DNA from 3 places in the Brevibacillus sp. genome. Region 3 is predicted to be linked to each of the others. Evidence: riboswitches for the same ligand, from Rfam matches in the RefSeq annotation. Region 3 holds a riboswitch; each other region holds the start of a gene.
The links. Region 3 has a riboswitch for S-adenosylmethionine ahead of DEP07_RS00310 (BMP family lipoprotein). Riboswitches for the same ligand answer to the same signal wherever they lie in the genome.
Positions count from the first base shown of each region.

Region 1: it holds a riboswitch for S-adenosylmethionine, as region 3 does, so the genes downstream of both, DEP07_RS08140 (homoserine dehydrogenase) here and DEP07_RS00310 (BMP family lipoprotein) in region 3, are expected to answer to the same signal.
Region 2: it holds a riboswitch for S-adenosylmethionine, as region 3 does, so the genes downstream of both, DEP07_RS04850 (methionine ABC transporter ATP-binding protein) here and DEP07_RS00310 (BMP family lipoprotein) in region 3, are expected to answer to the same signal.

Region 1 covers NZ_DOTK01000034.1:7,871-11,145, forward strand. The annotation lists gene DEP07_RS08135 (DinB family protein) at 1-274, shown strand, start outside; cobalamin riboswitch at 440-637, shown strand; SAM riboswitch class I at 1,338-1,443, shown strand; SAM riboswitch class I at 1,592-1,702, shown strand; gene DEP07_RS08140 (homoserine dehydrogenase) at 1,782-3,044, shown strand; gene DEP07_RS08145 (hypothetical protein) at 3,078-3,230, opposite strand.
Region 2 covers NZ_DOTK01000022.1:21,522-24,796, reverse strand. The annotation lists gene DEP07_RS04855 (methionine ABC transporter permease) at 1-636, opposite strand, end outside; gene DEP07_RS04850 (methionine ABC transporter ATP-binding protein) at 637-1,650, opposite strand; SAM riboswitch class I at 1,761-1,880, opposite strand; gene DEP07_RS04845 (Ger(x)C family spore germination C-terminal domain-containing protein) at 1,986-2,285, opposite strand; gene DEP07_RS04840 (LCP family protein) at 2,569-3,275, opposite strand, start outside.
Region 3 covers NZ_DOTK01000002.1:36,318-39,592, forward strand. The annotation lists gene DEP07_RS00305 (methyl-accepting chemotaxis protein) at 1-930, shown strand, start outside; SAM riboswitch class I at 1,018-1,139, shown strand; gene DEP07_RS00310 (BMP family lipoprotein) at 1,345-2,388, shown strand; gene DEP07_RS00315 (ABC transporter ATP-binding protein) at 2,483-3,275, shown strand, end outside.

The DNA.
Region 1 (3,275 bases), on a different contig from region 3:
CGCCAGAGGGGATCAGACTGAGCTGGCGGGGTTCGATGAAAATACGTATGTAGCAGAAGGCTTCTATCAGGAGCGCAGTCTGGCGGATTTGCTCGCAGAATACAACGCTGTGCGACAGTCGACGCTGGCCCAACTGCGGGGGATCGCTGCCGAGGCGTGGACGAGAACGGGCACAGCAAATGGCAATAAGCTGTCGGCACGCACATTGGCCTATATTATCGCCGGACACGAGGCACACCACTGTAGAATTTTGCGGGAACGGTATTCGCTGTAAGCCGGGAGAAGCCCGCTGTTTCGCTTTCTGTGTGTCGCTTTTCGTTACTCGTTTTTCGCTTTCCAGCTGTCGCTGCGTGTTCCTCGCTATCTTTTCGCTGCCGCTCGCAACTCGCCCTCCCTATCTCGGCAATGGTAGGGTACAATAACAGTAGTGATTTTTCCAATTTCATATGTGGGAACAGGTTCCTTGAGGTATATCGCCGCAAGGATAATAGGGAAGCTCGGTGCAAATCCGACACGGTCCCGCCACTGTAAGAGGGGAGTTTTGCGCATACAGGCCACTTGTCCAGACTTGGATGGGGAAGGCAGCGCCAGACGATGATCCCAAAGTCAGGAGACCTGCCTGTTTCGACGACACTGATGGACCTACGGGAGATAGGGAGGTGTTAGAGGACTCGCCATGACAGCAGGGGGACGAATACGTTTCTCTTTGCTTGCGCATTTTCTAACGATCGTATCGGTCGTCGGAAAATGCTTTTTTTGTTTGGGGGATTGGTGTGGTCTGTCGAAGGGGGCAACTTGTCTCGAAATTGATGCGATTAATCGAGGCGCTGGAGTAGCTTCGCGATAGAAGCGGCTAAAATCGAAAGAGCTGAGCTGAAGCTGCCTCTCGCTTGCAGCGGTTCGTCGAATGGACCAGGGCGTCTCGCGGTTGATCTACCTGTCAAAGAGGCTACGATGACTCGCGATTAAATTCAACTTGACTAGATCTTGTACGAATGTGAGGGATCGCAAGCTTGCGAACCGGAGCCTTTTTAAGGATATCGTTGCCAGATTGTCGCCGTGAAAAAGGAGGGAGTGGCGTGGTTCAGCTTTTCATATGTCCATGGTGCGGCTATGTTGAAGAAAAAGAAGTGCCAGAGGAAAGCGAAGCAGGAATCGTTACGTGCGCTTGCTGCAACATGGCAGAAGTGGAAAGTGTGTTTGCGCGTGGAAACGGCTGCTTTGCTGAGGGGGTTGCCGTTCTGTCTTCCTGCTTGCGAGTCTTGTCAGCAAACAAAAAGAATTGTGTTGACGAATGCATTGGAATTTCTTAGAATAGGCTCAATAGCAAATCATAGTTCTTATCCAGAGAGGTGGAGGGTCTGGCCCGATGAAGCCCGGCAACCGTTGCTTTTGCGACAAGGTGCCAATTCCTGCGGGACGTTTCGTCTCGATAGATAAGAAGCGGGTGCCTCGTAGCAGTCAAGACGAACCTTCTTCTTAGCGGAGAAGGTTTTTTGATGTATGAAAAAGTGGGAACGAGGCAAACATTTGCCCAATTTCAAAGACAAGAGAGAACTGACATCTAGCAAAGAACAAAAATTCATAGTTTTCTTTATCTAGAGAGGTGGAGGGACTGGCCCGATGAAGCCCGGCAACCGTTACGCAGTTTGTGACAAGGTGCCAATTCCTGCAGGACGAAAATCGTTCTGGGAGATAAGGAGAAGGACCTTGATGCCAAACCTTCTTCTTAGCAAGAAGGTTTTTCTTATTTTTCCAAAACATGACATGAGGTGGTAATAATGAGCGCAGGTGTAATCAAAGTAGGATTGCTGGGATTGGGAACAGTAGGGGGCGGCGTCATCAAAACGATTCGCTCGCAACAGGAGAAGCTGGCGCAGCGGTTGGGCAAACGGATCGAGATTGTCAAAGCATTGGTTCGCGATTCGGAAAAAGAACGGGCGGTTCAGGTTGATCCTGCGCTTTTGACTACCGATTTTGAGGATGTGCTAAAAAGCGATGTGGACATTGTCGTGGAGGTAATGGGCGGTGTCGAGCCTACGTATGATTACGTGCGTGCCCTGATTGAAAAAGGCTGCCATGTGGTAACGGCGAACAAAGAGCTGCTCGCCAAACGCGGCCCTGAGCTTGTCGATCTGGCTAACCAGCATCAGGTGCATCTGGCTTATGAAGCGAGCGTAGCTGGCGGGATTCCGATTTTGAGTGTGCTGCGGCAGTTTTTGCGCACAAATGACATCCAAGGAGTTCGCGGTATTCTCAACGGGACGACGAACTTCATCTTGACGAAAATGGAGGCGGAACAGCTCTCTTATCAGGAAGTGCTGAAGCAGGCGCAGGAGCTGGGCTATGCGGAAGCTGATCCGCGTTCGGATGTGGAAGGTTTCGATGCCATGTACAAATTGTACATTCTCGCGCAGCTTGTGTACGGGGAGTCGTTGCCGCTTGCGGATGTCGTGCGTAAAGGAATCGCCGATTTGTCTGCCGGACACATCCGGATCGCAAGCGAGCTGGGTTACCGGATCAAGCTGATTGCCCAGGCACAAAAAGCCGAGCAAGGCATCCGCCTATCGGTTCAGCCGACTGTGCTGCCCATTGCCCATCCGTTGGCGCAAATCCAGGATGCGTTCAATGCGGTGCAGCTCTCCGGGAACATCGTGGGCGACCTGTTGTTTACGGGCCGGGGTGCAGGCGAACTGCCGACCGCAAGCGCTGTCGTTGAAGATTTGGCTTACTTGTTGACCCAGCCATTTACGCCGCATCCTGTTTGGACAGAAAAAAATGCCGCGGCTCAGTTGGAGCAAGGGCAAGACGAACGGGTGCTGTGTTATTTGGAAGGCTCGTGTATCGCCGCCACACCTGATCGCGTGCTGCATTTCTTGCGGGAGGCTGGCGTGAACGTGACGAAATTGAAGGTGCAATTCGACTTGGGCGGTGTGCTGCGCGCGGGCTTGATCGTTACAGGTATTCGCGCAGAGCATGAGCAAGTGCTGAAAAGTGACTTCGGACTTTCCGTGCGCTGCTTCCCGCTGATCGAATCGGCATAGCTCGCAGTCTGTCTAGATCAGCGCTGATCCTTTCTACTTGCTTTTTTTATCCGAGAGCTGTTGATCGGTATCTGAAGGCCCGTTTTTCTGATTGCCGGGGAAGACGACTTTTTCCCATTTGGTCATGAAATAACTGCAGAGTATAATAAGGCCGATCGCCGATACGGTGATAATCAATCCGGTCATATGTGCCGCCTCCTTTTCGCTGGAAAAAGTGGTTCTACTATGGTC
Region 2 (3,275 bases), on a different contig from region 3:
ATCCCCCAGCGACTGCAAGATCTGGACCAACACGAGCAAAATAATCACTGTAACAATCATGACATCTGTCTGGAAGCGTTGGTAGCCGTAGCGGATTGCCAAATCTCCCAGCCCGCCGCCGCCGATTACGCCGGACATCGCGGTGTAAGAGACAAGGGCAACTGTCGTGATCGTAATCCCGGCCACCAGACCTGGACGCGATTCAGGAAGCAGCACGTTCCAGATGATTTGCCAGTTGGAGGCTCCCATCGACTGAGCGGCTTCGATGACTCCTCGATCCACCTCTCTCAGCGAGGTTTCCACCAGCCGCGCAAAAAACGGGGCTGCACCGATGACGAGCGGCGGAATCGCTCCGAGTACCCCGAGTGAAGTACCCACAATTACTTTTGTCACAGGAATCAGCAAGATCATCAAAATGATAAACGGTACAGAACGCAGTATATTGACAACGAATGAGGCAATCGCATAAAACACCTGGTTTTGCAAAAGCTGTCCGCGAGAAGTCAGGAACAAAATAATCCCCAGCGGCAAACCAATCAGGATGGTAAACAGTGTCGAGAAGCCAAGCATCGTCAGCGTATCTATTGTTCCCTCGGCGATCTCCGACCAATCCACATTTTCCAAAGTCCAGTCCATCTATATCACCTCTACTTCCAAGCCACGCTGACGCAACGTCTCGATGGTTTTTTCGTTTTGACGGACATCGCCTTCCAGCTCGACGACCAGTTGGCCGTACGGCGTATCCTTCATGCGGGAAATCGTTCCTTGCAAGATGCTGAACACCGTGCCTGTTTCTTGCATCGTCTGGAACAAGATCGGCTGGTACGTCATTTCCCCCAGGAATGTGACGCGGGCAATCGTGCGGTTTCCTGCCGCCTTTTCGTGCGCGACTGCTTCCCGCAGCTCGCTGGAATCGGCCACCTGCTCGACAAATTCCTGTGTCGTCGGATGCTGCGGCTTGAGAAACACGTCCAGAACCTCACCCGACTCGACAATTTTTCCGCCATCGATGACGCCTACGCGGTCGCAGATGGAACGGATCACGTGCATTTCGTGCGTGATCAGCACGATGGTCAATCCCAGTTTGCGGTTGATATCGAGCAAGAGCGCGAGAATCGAGTTCGTCGTCTGCGGATCGAGGGCGGAAGTCGCTTCGTCACACAGCAACACTTTCGGATCATTGGCCAGCGCTCGGGCGATGCCTACGCGCTGCTTCTGACCGCCGGACAATTGCGACGGGTACTTGTCCCGATGCGCTTCCAGCCCGACCAGTTTGAGCAGCTCGTCCACTTTTTTCTGGATTTCAGCCTTCGAGCGATTGGCGAGCTTGAGCGGGAAAGCGACATTCTCGCCTACGGTCGCGGAAGACAACAGGTTAAAGTGTTGGAAAATCATCCCGATCTGGCGGCGCTTTTCCTGAAGCTTGCTGTCATCGAGCTTGGTCAAATCCACTCCGTCGACAACGACTTGTCCTGACGTAGGGCGCTCCAACAGGTTGATGCAACGAATCAGGGTACTTTTCCCCGCACCGGAATGCCCGATGATCCCGTAAATTTCCCCTTTATCTATGGAAAGGTCAATCCCGAGCAATGCCGGAATCGTCTTGCCTTGTACTTGATAGCTTTTATGCAGTTGTTGCAATTGAATCAACGCATCCACCTCCCAGCAAAATCTGTCTACATGCCTTGTGAAAAACAGAAAGCCCCTTTTTTCATAAACGAAAAAGGGGCTGCAACGCATGTATACGTTCGCATCCACCCTTCTCATCTATCAAGATCCAACCAATCTTGTAGGAATTGGCACCGCGACGCTCATTTTCGAAAAAATGAACCGGTTGCCGGGCTTCATCGGGCCTGTCCCTCCGCCTCTCTTGATAAGAAAGATTTCCACGTATATTATGTTCGTTTTTCATATTTTCATGATACAAACCGGATTATATCCTTTTTGAAAATATCCCGTCAATAGCAATCCCAGGAAAAACTTTTTTAATCCATCACTCCGTTGCGGATAATGGTTGCCTGAACATGAAAACGAAAAGACGCCTGCCGGAAAATTTTTCTCCAGTCGCGGTTCGTCATCTCTTTCAATCCCCTCTGCTGGGCACGGTAGACGATGCCAAATCCCGCCGGATCGACGTCCAGTTGCTGCAATTTTTTGACGACTTTTTGCAGTTCTTTCTCGATTTCCTTTTCCAATGCGCCCTCCATCGTTTTCATCATTTTGCTGTAACGGGAGGAGATGCTGCCAATGCCTTTTTTCGCAAAGTGCTCATTGTACAATGCCACCCGTATTTGCCCGCCTAAAAGTTTTTTGTCTGATTGCAAATTCGCCTTGTCCCGCATGCCCTTGCTCGTTTCCCCAGTCCCAAGTGCCTTTCGACATGATCGATATTCAGTCTATCCTGATCGATTTCCCTCAGCTTCGGAATAAGCTCGCTGTACACGACTTTGGCATCCGCCATGCGAACACCATCTATGCAGGAACTCCTGGTCCATCTCATTCACCCCAATGTGCCTGTACTGTAGAAAATCATGGATAGTGTGCCCAAATATGCAAAAAAACAGCACGCTACATTCGCGTGCTGTCTTTGCTGTCTGTACTGTCGTCTGTTTTGTTGTCCTCTTGTTGCATCGTTTCAGTCGGCGGCTCAAGCTTTTCCTGAATGAACGACTGAATCTGGTCTACGTCGGGAATGAGCACGGCTCCTGCCTTGTGCGATTCCCGGAACATTCCCATCGGCGGCAGCTGATAGTTGCCCGGTTGCATCGTATCGAGCTTCAAGCCGAGCGCGGACAGCTTCAGCATGTCCATGGAGCTGATGTTCGTCTGGATGTACGGCGCCACTTGTTTGAGGATGGACGGCAACTGGATCAGGGATGTGCCGCTCTTCATCTGGCTCGCTACAGCGGCGAGCAATTTGCGCTGACGCTCGGTGCGCGTATAGTCGGATGTGGCGTCATGGCGGAAACGGACGTACTGCAACGCCTTGTTGCCATCCAACTGCTGCACACCTTTTTTCAGATTGATATCGTAGACGCCTTTATCTGTCGGGTCATGGTAATACATGTTTTTCTCTACGTCGATCTCGACGCCGCCCACCGCGTCGATCAGCGCCTTGAAGCCTTCGAAATCGGTAATGACGTAGCGATCCACAGGAAGTCCGGTAAACTGGCTGACCGTCTTCATCGCCAGCTCAGGCCCGCCGTCTACAATCGCCGAGTTGATACGCGAGCTGCCATTTCCGGGAATGTCCACATACGTATCCCGCAAAATGG
Region 3 (3,275 bases):
CTGGGAGAAATGCTCGTACATATTCAACAGATGACGGGGCAGATTGACCGCACGACAGAGCATGTGCACGAGCATGCCGAAGGAACGAAACGCAATACGGACGAGATGATGATTGCGTTTCGCGAAGTTGCGACTGGCATGGAATCGCAGGCCAATTCGACTGTGAAGATCGAAGAAGAGGTGCAGTCGATCGACCAGGAGATCGTGGCGGTAACGACGCAGACGAATGCGATGAAGAGCGAGTCCGATCAAAACAACCAGCGCCTGAAAGACAGTGTGGGCATGATGAACGAGCTTTCGCAGCAAATGGAACAGATCGTGTCTGCGGTCAATGTGGCTGCTGCGACGATTCACCAGCTCAATCGCCAGGCGAACCGGGTAGAAGAAATCGTGGGAGCGATCAACCAGATTGCTACGCAAACGAATCTTTTGGCGCTCAACGCCGCCATCGAGTCAGCGCGGGCTGGCGAGCATGGACGCGGTTTCGCTGTAGTAGCTGACGAAGTGCGCAAGCTGGCTGAGCAAAGCGCGACCGCTACCCAGGAGATTACGGAAATTCTCAAATCGCTCCATCAGGAGAGCGAGAACGCTGTGCAGCAAATCAGCAACGGAGAGGCGTCTGTAGCCAAAGGACAGGAGCTGGCTGTAAAAACGGTGGCTTCGATCGAGGCAGTCCGCTCCGGCATGGTGGCATTCCTGCAAGCGGCCGAGCATGTCGGTTCCAGCATGAACCGGGTCAAAATGCGTTCAGGCGAAGTGGCGATGGAGATGTCGACGATTACGGCCGTCACCGAACAATCGGTTGCCAACCTGGAAGAGCTTTTTGCCACCGCAGAAAATCAGCATCAAAAGGTGCGGGAAATTACCGAAGAGCTGGGTGAGCTTAGCAACCTGTCGCATCGACTCCAGCAAACCTTTCAAACGAAATAAACAAACTGGCGGAAACAATCTGAAAAAACAATTGCTTTTTCAGAGCGTTCTGCTAGAATAAGTTCATTGTAACTCAATAGATGATCTACCTTATCGAGAGCGGCGGAGGGACTGGCCCTATGAAGCCCGGCAACCACTGGACATGCGAGACATGTACAGAAAGGTGCCAATTCCTGCAAAACCTGTACCGGGGTTTTGACAGATGAGGAAGAGGACGGCTTCGGACGCAAACTCTTCCTTCGGGAAGAGTTTTTTTTCGTTAGAAGGGGAGGATGGACAGAGGGAGAATAACGAACGATAAAATAATTTTAATGTGAAATATTCGTGTTTGGTATTGATCTTTTTGTCGAAAAACCGTACATTATGGTTAGGATAGAGAAAACGGAGAACGTTCAGATAGGGGAGAAAGACACCATGAAGAAGTTGTTGTTGGCATTGACTACTTTTGCTGTTTTGGCTGCGGGTTGTTCAGCAGGCGGGAATGCACCTGCCGGGAACGCATCGACTGATAAGCCGAAAGAGCAAGCGGCAGGACAAGAAGGTGCAGCGAAGAAACGCGTTGCCTTGATTTTGCCGGAAAAAATCGGCGTGAACCCATTCTTCCAGCAAATGGACGAGGGCGCGAAAAAAGCAGGACAAGAATTTGGCGCGGAAGTAAAAAGCATCGAGTCGACTGACCATGGTGCGATCGAAGAGAACTTGCGCGTAGCCGTAGCGGAAAACTACGACCTGATCATCACTTCTTCTTTTGAAGCAGAAGACGCACTGAAAAAAGTAGCCGCAGAAAACCCTGATCGCAACTTCGCGATTATTGATACAGTAGTGGACTTGCCAAATGTGCGCAGCGTTACTTTCCGCGAGCAGGAAGCAGCTTACCTGATGGGGGCGGCGGCAGGTCTTGCCACGAAAACAAACAAAGTCGGCATGGTTGTCGCAATGGACATTCCGCTTCTGAAAAAATGGACAGGCGGATTCCAGGAAGGCTTGAAATCGACCAATCCGAATGCAGAATTTCTGGTAAACTACGTGGGCAGCTTCACTGACCCGGCAAAAGCGAAAGAGCTGGCTCTGCTGCAAGCATCCAAAGGCGCTGACTTCATCAACGGAGCAGCTGCGGTAGGCGATCTCGGCGTATTCGAAGCCGCGAAGGAAAAAGGCTTCTTTACAGCAGGACAAGACGTTGACCGCACGACGATTGACCCTGAGCACATCGTATTGTCCCAACTGAAAGGGACAGACGCAGCAGCGTATGAAACCGTGAAATCGTTTGTGGAAGGTTCTTTCAAACCAGGTGTCGTCAACTACGGATTGAAAGAAAAAGGCGTAGGCGTAACGTATGTGACTCACGAAAGCAAAACACCGCTGAACGCTTTCATCGGCCAGGAAGTTGTGGACAAAGTAAAAGCGATCAGTGAAGAGATCATTGCTGGTACCCGCAAAGTGCCGGATTCGTTCTAAAAGCTAGTGCACAGAGCTTGATTGTGACCGACTACGGCTGTGTAGTCGGTCTTCCTTATATGCGAAAGGAAAGCGTAAAGAAGGGGGAGCAAGGATGACCTATCGTTTGGAAATGCGCGCCATGACCAAGAAATACGGAGATTTTATTGCAAACGACAAGGTCTCGTTCTCGCTTGCTGCCGGAGAAGTGCACGCGATCGTCGGTGAGAACGGAGCGGGCAAGACGACGTTGATGAGGATGTTGTACGGCATGGAGCAGCCTACGTCCGGCGATATCGTGCTAAACGGCAAGCCGGTCGCTTTTCGCGGGCCACAGGACGCCATTGGCAACGGAATCGGGATGGTGCACCAGCACTTCATGCTGTTCGGCGAGTTCAGCGTGGCCGAAAACATCGTGATTGGCTACGAACCGCAGCAGGCCGGGTTTTTCCGCCGCCATGACGCTGTGCAAAAAGTGCGCGAGCTAAGCGAAAAGTTCCGTATTCCGATTGATCCACAGGCAAAAGTGTCTAATTGCTCGGTGGGAGAACAGCAGCGGGTCGAGATTTTGAAAGTGCTGTACCAGGGCGCAGACATCATCGTGCTGGACGAACCGACCGCTGTGTTGACTCCGCTGGAGGTTCGCGACTTGCTGCAAACGATTCGCAATCTGGCGGAGAGCGGGAAAAGCGTGATTTTGATTACGCACAAGCTCCAGGAGGTAATGGAGGTAGCAGATCGCATCACGGTGCTGCGCGGCGGCAAGGTGACGGGTACGGTTGCGCGTGAGCAGACAAATGTGGACGATTTGGCCCGGTTGATGGTCGGCCGCGAGCTGCAAGAGCTGAGTGAGCGCGTCGCTTTGGAGCAGGGGCCGCTTTTGCAGGTGGAAAATTTGTCGGTGCGCG